Regions from separate parts of the Metallumcola ferriviriculae genome, predicted to be linked through region 2. Evidence: a T-box and tRNA genes for the amino acid it is inferred to sense, from the RefSeq annotation. Region 2 holds a T-box; the other holds one or more tRNA genes.
The links. The T-box of region 2 lies ahead of metG (methionine--tRNA ligase). A T-box ahead of a tRNA ligase gene usually reads a tRNA of that ligase, here a tRNA-Met.

Region 1: it encodes a tRNA-Met, which carries the amino acid that the T-box ahead of metG (methionine--tRNA ligase) is inferred to sense. The anticodon was not compared.

Annotation. Positions count from the first base shown of each region.
Region 1 is NZ_CP121694.1:131,553-135,975, forward strand. Features, by position in the region: gene tuf (elongation factor Tu) at 1-756, opposite strand, end outside; gene MFMK1_RS00700 (M48 family metallopeptidase) at 961-2,181, opposite strand; tRNA gene MFMK1_RS00705 (tRNA-Thr) at 2,387-2,462, opposite strand; tRNA gene MFMK1_RS00710 (tRNA-Met) at 2,472-2,547, opposite strand; tRNA gene MFMK1_RS00715 (tRNA-Tyr) at 2,599-2,684, opposite strand; tRNA gene MFMK1_RS00720 (tRNA-Thr) at 2,700-2,775, opposite strand; gene sigH (RNA polymerase sporulation sigma factor SigH) at 2,879-3,526, opposite strand; gene MFMK1_RS00730 (NYN domain-containing protein) at 3,696-4,205, opposite strand; gene rlmB (23S rRNA (guanosine(2251)-2'-O)-methyltransferase RlmB) at 4,214-4,423, opposite strand, start outside.
Region 2 is NZ_CP121694.1:267,061-271,483, reverse strand. Features, by position in the region: gene MFMK1_RS01420 (tRNA1(Val) (adenine(37)-N6)-methyltransferase) at 1-624, shown strand, start outside; gene rsmI (16S rRNA (cytidine(1402)-2'-O)-methyltransferase) at 626-1,483, shown strand; gene MFMK1_RS01410 (AbrB/MazE/SpoVT family DNA-binding domain-containing protein) at 1,595-1,846, opposite strand; T-box leader at 2,039-2,268, shown strand; gene metG (methionine--tRNA ligase) at 2,486-4,423, shown strand, end outside.

The sequences.
Region 1 (4,423 bases), 140 kb from region 2:
ACCAACGATTTCTATCTCGTCGCCTACTTTGACAATACCGCGCTCTACTCTGCCGGTTGCCACTGTGCCACGGCCGGTAATACTGAATACGTCCTCTACCGGCATCAGAAATGGCTTATCTGTATCCCGTACTGGCGTAGGTATATATTCGTCAACTGCTGCCATCAGATCGTGAATCTTACCACACCATTCGCAGTCTTTTTCACCGCAGCCGCATTCCAATGCCTTTAGTGCAGATCCGGATACTATGGGAATGTCGTCACCGGGGAACTCATATTCACTTAGAAGCTCTCTTACTTCCATTTCTACAAGTTCCATTAATTCTTCGTCATCTACCATGTCCGCTTTATTTAGGAATACTACGATATAAGGTACGCCTACCTGACGCGCCAACAAAATGTGCTCACGTGTCTGGGGCATCGGACCGTCTGCTGCGCTTACTACCAAAATAGCTCCGTCCATTTGAGCTGCTCCGGTGATCATGTTTTTCACATAGTCTGCGTGGCCGGGGCAGTCAACGTGTGCATAGTGCCGATTGTCAGTCTCATATTCTACGTGGGCTGTGGAAATGGTGATGCCACGCTCTTTCTCCTCTGGGGCGTTATCAATCTGGTCATATGCCGTAGCTACGGCACCGCCGCCCTTTGACAGGGTAAAAGTAATCGCTGCTGTCAGCGTAGTTTTGCCGTGGTCCACGTGACCAATTGTCCCTACGTTTACGTGCGGTTTTGTTCTCTCAAACTTTTGCTTAGCCATAAAAATTCCCTCCTAATATGTAACTTCCTTCGAGGAGCAACAGCGCCCCCGTATACCCTATAGTTTTTTTCTATAAAAAGCCACCTATTCCTGCTAATAATATTTGGAAAATTTAAGTTTGTACATTCAGTTTTATTTTATATTATTTTATATTTACTGTCAAATAATACCTAACCGGCAAAGGACGTTTTTCAGGTGCTTTGACTATCGTCTCAAGCTATCAATAGCTTCTATTCTCCCCCCAACTGCCGGGTGGCTGTAGGAGAACCATTCTACAAAACCTGGCGGGTCAATATCTGCCATATCTTTTGCTGCTAAGTGCCTCAGCAGGGAGATTGAACCACTTGGGTTGGCGGTCAAACCAACCGCCATAGTGTCTGCCTCTGTTTCCATTCCCCGCGATAGTGCATTTTGAAAAGGATTTGCTAGAAATGAAACCAGCACTATAAACAACATTATTGCCGCTAATACCTCAGGTCCGAAGAATCTTTGAATGGTTAGTCCGGTTATGCCTAACCATAGATACAAAATAAACCACAATAAAAGAGTGCCCGCAAATGCGTAAAAAAGTCCCCGGCTGATGTGGCCAAGTTTCCAATGCGCCATTTCATGGGCAACTACCGCCTCTACCTCCTCCGGAGTATAGTCATTCAACAAATTATCATATAAGACAATCCTTTTAGTTTGACCCACTCCGGTGAAATATGCATTGGCCTTGGTGGTACGCTTACTTGCATCCATTATTAATACTTGGTTTATATCTACTCCGGCTCGTTCTGATATCTGTTCTACCATTGATAATACTTTAGCATCGGTGACCGGTCTGAATTGATTAAATATAGGCGCTATCAACACCGGCCATAAAAATGCCTGCACTAACATCCAAGCACCCATTAAGATGCTGATTATCAACCACCAATGACTAGGACTGCGCTGCATTACAGCAATCAAAACCGCAACCCCCGCTGTCGTAAGCACCAGCTCCAACCCGCTGCTAATCAAGTAGTCTTGCCACCAACTGCCCAGTGCCTGAGTAGAAAAACCCCATTGGTGTTGTAAGTAATACCCGCTATACATCTGAAACGGAAGAACTGCCGCTTTTAATAACAGCCACAACACTAAAAAAAATATTATCGCCGCAGCCAGACGACGCCCACCCGCCGCGTTCATCGCCCATCCAGCCAATTCAGACCCCTTGCCGCTAAATAATAACCACGATAATACGACCACCTGCACCGTAAAGGAAAGCACAAAGACCAACTGTCCGCTTTTCTGATACCGCCGCCCATTCATCACCTGCTCCAAAGAAAAATACTTAAATACGCTTGGTTCCACCTTGCCCGGAAATAAGGTGAAATACAGGTAAAGTACCATTGTTGCCCCACTGACCGCAATTAATGCTAACAATATCCCTTTTCCTTTCATATTTAATATCTCCCCCACCAATTCTAAAGTTTCCTAATTAATATACTATAATACCGGCAATTTAGAAGTATGCTCTTAGTTTCCGAGAATGAAAAGCTGCTAAAGACCGATCCAGCGTCACGTCATTCAACCCCATGAAGCTGATTTGCAGCTTAAAACGAAAAAATTCCAAACCCCGCAAGGCCTGGAATACTAATGTTTTTTCTGGAGCCCATATCCGGGGTTGAACCGGAGACCTCCGCCTTACCAAGGCGACGCTCTACCTCCTGAGCTATATGGGCCTAAAAAAATGGTTGCGGGGATAGGATTCGAACCTATGACCTCCGGGTTATGAGCCCGACGAGCTGCCAACTGCTCCACCCCGCATTAGGATAAGTGAGAGGTGGAATCTGTCCACCTCTCGGTATCATTCAATTTTGGTGGAGAGGACTGGATTCGAACCAGTGAAGGCTGAGCCAGCAGATTTACAGTCTGCCCCCTTTGGCCAACTCGGGAACCTCTCCATGTGTATTAAAGTGTGGAGCCGACGATGGGACTCGAACCCGCAACCTGCTGATTACAAGTCAGCTGCTCTACCAATTGAGCTACGTCGGCTCGACGGCGACAAGGAGTATTATAGCATTTTAAAAATAGGCCGTCAACATATTACTGCTGAAAAATTATGGTAGTTTAAAAAAACATCCCGAACAGGCCCTTATTAATTGCTATCTCGCTTTTCCAGATATCTTTCTAACTTGCGTTTAACCCGTTGCAAGGCATTATCAATGGACTTGACATGTCTTTTTAATTCCATGGCAATTTCCTGATAAGACTTGCCTTCCAAATATGCCATAAGAACTTTCCATTCCAATGAACTTAAAATTTCTCCCATCTTTTCTTCGATGTCATCAAACTCTTCACGGCTGACTATCAATTCTTCAGGATCCGTAATTTTAGAGCCCGAAATCACATCCAGCAAGGTGCGGTCAGAATCTTCATCATAGATGGGTTTATTTAGGGATACATAGGAATTAAGCGGAATATGCTTTTGGCGTGTAGCTGTTTTGATGGCAGTAATAATCTGCCGGGTAATACAAAGTTCAGCAAAAGCTCTGAAGGAAGATAACTTATCACAGCGGAAATCACGTATAGCTTTATATAAGCCAATCATGCCTTCCTGGATAATGTCTTCCCGGTCCGCGCCGATAAGAAAGTAAGACCTTGCCTTTGCGCGGACAAAATTCTTGTACTTATTGATTAGGTATTCTTGAGCTACATCATCCCCGTCCTTAGCTAAGGTTACAATGTCTTCGTCAACCATTACTTCATAAGTTTGGTACGTTTCTTTCGGGGCGTTAATGCTCATGACATCGCCTCCATTTTTTAATTTTCAGAAGGCATATAAAATGCCTTTTTAATCAAATGGAGCATAACAAAAATGCTAGGTTGTCCAGCACATAAGTAATTATACATAAAATATCCCTCTAAATCAAGCTAAGTTTACAGGCTGCGCCAAATCTGGAATATCCTCATCCCTATTTGCCTCGCCGCCATTTTTCCAGTGTTTTCCTCACATTTTCAGCTAATCTCAAGTCCAACGCAGCTTTATCGTTTTTTTTATTAATGAAATACTTTTGGCTGTTCTGTTTTGCATGAGTTACTTTCCGCAGTAAGTCACGAGCAGATAACCGCATTGCCCCACGCTGCATAACCAGCCTTTGTTCCGCCCAATCCGATGTTGCCACCGCAATAGCCATTTCCCCGGGTAATTGATCAACCAGTTTTTCAATAATCATATCAGCAGTTTCCCCTTCACCACTGAAAATAACTTGGATTCCCGCCAGTGTTTCCCCGCGTTGGATACCACCCTTTACCAAGTGCGCGTCAAAAACCACCACAATTTCTATACCGGTAAATCCCCGATAGTCACTGAGTATTTGCAGCAATTTGTCCCTGGCGTGGGCATAACTGGTATTCTTGAGCGCAATTAATTCCGGCCAGGCGCTGATAACATTGTAGCCATCTACGATTAAAATGTCTTCCATTACATCACCTATCCGTCCAATCGCTGGCGTAATGCCTCAAAAATTACCACTGCAGCCGCGCTGGCAGCGTTTAAAGAATTTAACTTACCCATCAGTGGGATACTCACCAAAAAATCACACTTTTCCTTAACCAAACGACTGAGTCCCTTACCTTCGCTGCCTATTGCCAGCACCAACGGCATGCGCATGTCTGTCTGATAGATACTCTGTGCCGCACC
Region 2 (4,423 bases):
GCAGCACCGGAACCCGGAGATTTAGTGGCAGATCTTGGCTGTGGCGTTGGGGCTGTCCCCTTGCTATTGACGGCAAGGGTTCCTGAAACAAAAGTCTACGGGGTGGAAATTCAAGCGGAAATGGCCGACCTGGCCAAGAAGAATGTCCGATTAAATAATCTTTCCTCCCAGGTGTTTATTGAACAGGGAGACCTCACCGCAATTGAGGAAAAATGGGGTTTAGGGCACTTTGATATAGTTGTTAGTAATCCACCATATAGAATTGTTGGCACTGGTGGCCGCAGCCCTTCTATGCAAAGAAGCATTGCAACTGAAGAAATAAGCTGTGCATTACCTCAGGTGGTTCGTGCGGCGGCGCGGTTAGTAAAACCCGCCGGACGGGTTGCACTGGTGTATAAACAGGAGAGATTATCGGAACTCATTTCAGAATTTGTTAATAATCGGCTGCGGCCGGTGCGATTGCGTTTTGTTCATTCTCAGCTGGAGAAACCGGCTGAGCTTTTGCTATTAGAAGGTGAGAAACAGGTAAATAAAAGATTGGTAGTAGAAAAGCCATTAATAGTATATAACGACGATGGTCAATATACTGCTGAAATGGTAGAAATATTTTATGGTGGTGATTAATGTGCCCGAGGGAACCCTTTATTTGGTGGGCACCCCGATTGGTAACTTGGGGGATATTTCATTTAGGGCGCTGGAAACATTAAAAGATGCAGCAATAATTGCAGCGGAAGACACCAGACATACCAAAAAACTGCTAAATCATTTTGAAATCAACACTCAACTAATAAGTTATCACCAACACAACGCCCGGGAGCGATCCCAACAACTGCTGGAGAAACTGCGGGCCGGGCAGGATGTAGCGTTGGTTTCGGATGCAGGCATGCCAGCTATCTCTGACCCTGGATTTGTAATAGTTGCTGAGGCAGTAGCAAATGGGCTGCGCGTTGCTCCTATACCTGGGCCCAGTGCGTCACTGGCAGCCTTAGTAGTATCGGGACTGCCTACAGATAGGTTTGTATTTGAAGGATTTCTCCCAAGAAAAAAGGAAGAGGTCAAGAAACGTTTACAGGCCTTACTGGATGAGGACCGGACTATTATTATCTACGAGGCACCACATCGAATCATAAAGACACTAGCATTATGTGTGGAATATTTAGGGGCTGAACGAAGGGCCGTTATTGCCCGGGAATTGACGAAAAAATTCGAGGAGATACTGCGAGGGACACTGGGCGAGTTAGAGGACATATTGGCAAAACGGGACATAAAAGGGGAATTTTGCCTGATTATTGGCGGAAATTTAGCAGCGGCGGATAAAAGGGAAACAGCATGGTGGGAGAATATAACCACTGATGAACAAATAAAACTCCTTATTAATAGGGGGTATACTACTAATAATGCCATAAAAGAAACCGCCCGGGAGAGAGGTTTGCCTAAGAGGGAGGTATATGCCCAGTATCATCAACAAAATGATAAGGAATAATGAATAAAATTGTTATGAGCCCTCCAGCTCAAAGCTAAGATAGGAAGAACAAAAAAGGTTGGCTGAAGAAGCCAACCTTAACAAAATATAATGCTAATGCTACAAAAGCTTTTAACCAGCTTTATTTGCCATAGAAGCGGCGCAGTTGCGGCAGACATTCTTGCCCTTGAAGATTTCTACATCTTCGGCATTGCCACAAAAAACACAGGCTGGCTCATATTTCCGAAGAATAATCTTTTCGGCATCAACATAAATTTCTAGGGCATCTTTTTCCTCTATACCCAATGTACGGCGCAGTTCAATGGGAATAACCACTCTACCCAGCTCGTCCACTTTTCTTACTATGCCTGTTGATTTGATCATGGGTTTCACCTCTCTTATCTACAATATTCGACACGTTATTACAAGTAAATGATACCAGTTGTTCCAGTTAAAGTCAACAGACAAATTGTAAAAAATTATAAATTGAGTAAGAGTTTGAAAATTAGGGAAAACTTGACATGAAGGAAGGGGAAATTTATAATACAAAGCAGTAAAAGAAACAGCTATAGAAAATTAAAGGCATTGATGGGGAAGAGTAGGCAAAGCCTAGGTTATCAGCGAGCGGGGTTGGTGTGAGCCCGTACCAATGGATTGCTAAAAATGGCCCCGGAGTTGTTCACTGAAAGGCGTCACGTCTAGTAGGTAGAACCGTTCTACCGCGTTAAGGTAGGAAGCCAAGCTTTCATGAGACCCAAAGTTTAATGGGTGAATTAGGGTGGTACCGCGAACCTCTCGTCCCTAAAGGGATGGGAGTTTTATTATATGTATAGGAAATTATGGGTTGTGGATAATTTCCTATACATGGGGGTTGTTAAGGGGGCTTGCCCCCTTATGTTAAATGCAGGAGGGTCACAGCGAAGCGACCTAGGGAACCAGGGGTTCCCTGGGTAAGAACAAAAGCATTACCTTTAAGTGCCGAAAGGCATGAAATGCTTTTGTTCATTTTAAGGGGGTATTATTGTGAGTAAGAAGAGTTATTATATCACCACACCAATTTATTATCCTAGTGATAATTTGCACATTGGTCATGCGTACACCACTGTGGCGGCCGATACAATGGCTAGGTATAAACGGATGCGCGGTTACGACGTCATGTTCCTCACGGGGTCGGATGAACACGGCCAAAAGATTGAGCGTAAGGCGAAAAGCGAGGGAATGACACCTATTCAATATGTAGATGGTATAGTCGCTAACTTTAAGCATCTATGGGATAAACTGCTGATAACTAATGATGACTTTATTCGTACCTCTGAGGAAAGACACATCAAAGTAGTCCAGCATATATTTAAAGCAATTTACCAAAGGGGTGACATTTATAAATCTGAATATGAAGGATGGTATTGCACCCCTTGCGAAACTTTCTGGATGGATCGACAGTTAGAAGAGGGGAAATGCCCTGATTGTGGGCGAGAGGTGGAATTGCTGAAAGAAGAGAGTTACTTCTTCCGGATGAGTAAATATGCTGATCAACTGTTAGCATACATTGATCAACACCCGGGATTTATTCAACCGGTGTCCCGCCGAAATGAAATGGTAAGCTTTATTAATCAGGGTTTGGAAGACCTTTGTGTGTCTCGTACCACTTTTGATTGGGGTATCCCAGTACCAATTGATTCCAACCATGTAATTTATGTCTGGTTTGATGCATTGACTAACTATATCTCCGCAATCGGCTATTTGGACAAACCCAACAAGTTTAATAATTATTGGCCGGCGGATATACACTTAGTCGGTAAGGACATAGTGCGATTCCATACTATTATTTGGCCTATTATCTTATTGGCTGCAGGTATTCCTTTGCCTAAACAGGTATTCGGACATGGCTGGTTGTTGCTCTCGGGTGGCAAGATGTCAAAATCCAAAGGCAATGTAGTGGACCCACTAGTGTTAATTGAAAAGTACGGAGTAGATGCGGTGCGTTATTTTCTTCTTAGAGAAATGCCTTATGGCAATGATGGCAGCTATTCGGAAGATGCGCTTATCCATCGAATTAATATGGATTTAGCTAATGATTTAGGAAACTTGCTTAGTCGCACCACGGCCATGGTGGATAAGTTTTGCGGAGGGTTAGTTCCTAAGCCCGGCACCCAACTACCAGAAGACCAAGAATTAATTGAACTGGCCGCTGTACTGCCAGCAAGAGTAGAGGCACTGATAGAAAAGATGGAACTGGCTAATTCTCTTGCGGTTATTTGGGAACTGGTAAACAAAGCGAATAAATACATTGAAAACACGGCACCTTGGAGTTTGGCCAAAGATGAAGCCAAAGCCGATAGATTGGCTTCGGTGATGTATAATCTTGTGGAAGCGATAAGGATAGTGACGGTGTTATGCAGCCCATTCATGCCGAATCTGCTTGATAAGATATGGCAGCAGTTGGGTGTGCAAGGCACGGAGGAACTGCAGGCATGGGAAAGCAGTAAACAATGGGGGTTATTTCCCAGCGGGACCAAGGTTGACCGTGGGGAGCCGATCTTTCCGCGCATTCAGGTAAACGAAGAGGAGATGGGTAAGGATAAAGACAAACCTGCCCCCCCACTAAAAGAGAAAAAGCCGCAGAAGAAGGAAAACCAAGAGGAGAAAAAAATGATTGATATTAGTGATTTCGCCAATGTTGAATTAAGGGTAGCCGAAGTATTAGCTGCTGAAAAAGTTGAGAAAACGGACAAGCTGCTAAAGTTAAGAGTTTCCTTAGGTGACGAAGAGCGAACCTTGGTGGCCGGTGTGGCAAAACATTATCAACCGGAACAGCTTATAGGCCGAAAAATAGTGGTGGTGGCAAATCTAAAGCCGGCTAAACTTAGAGGGATTACATCTCAGGGCATGGTCCTTGCAGCCTCTCAGGATGATGAGTTATCGCTGCTCACTGTAAGTGAGGATGTCCCAGTGGGGAGTAAG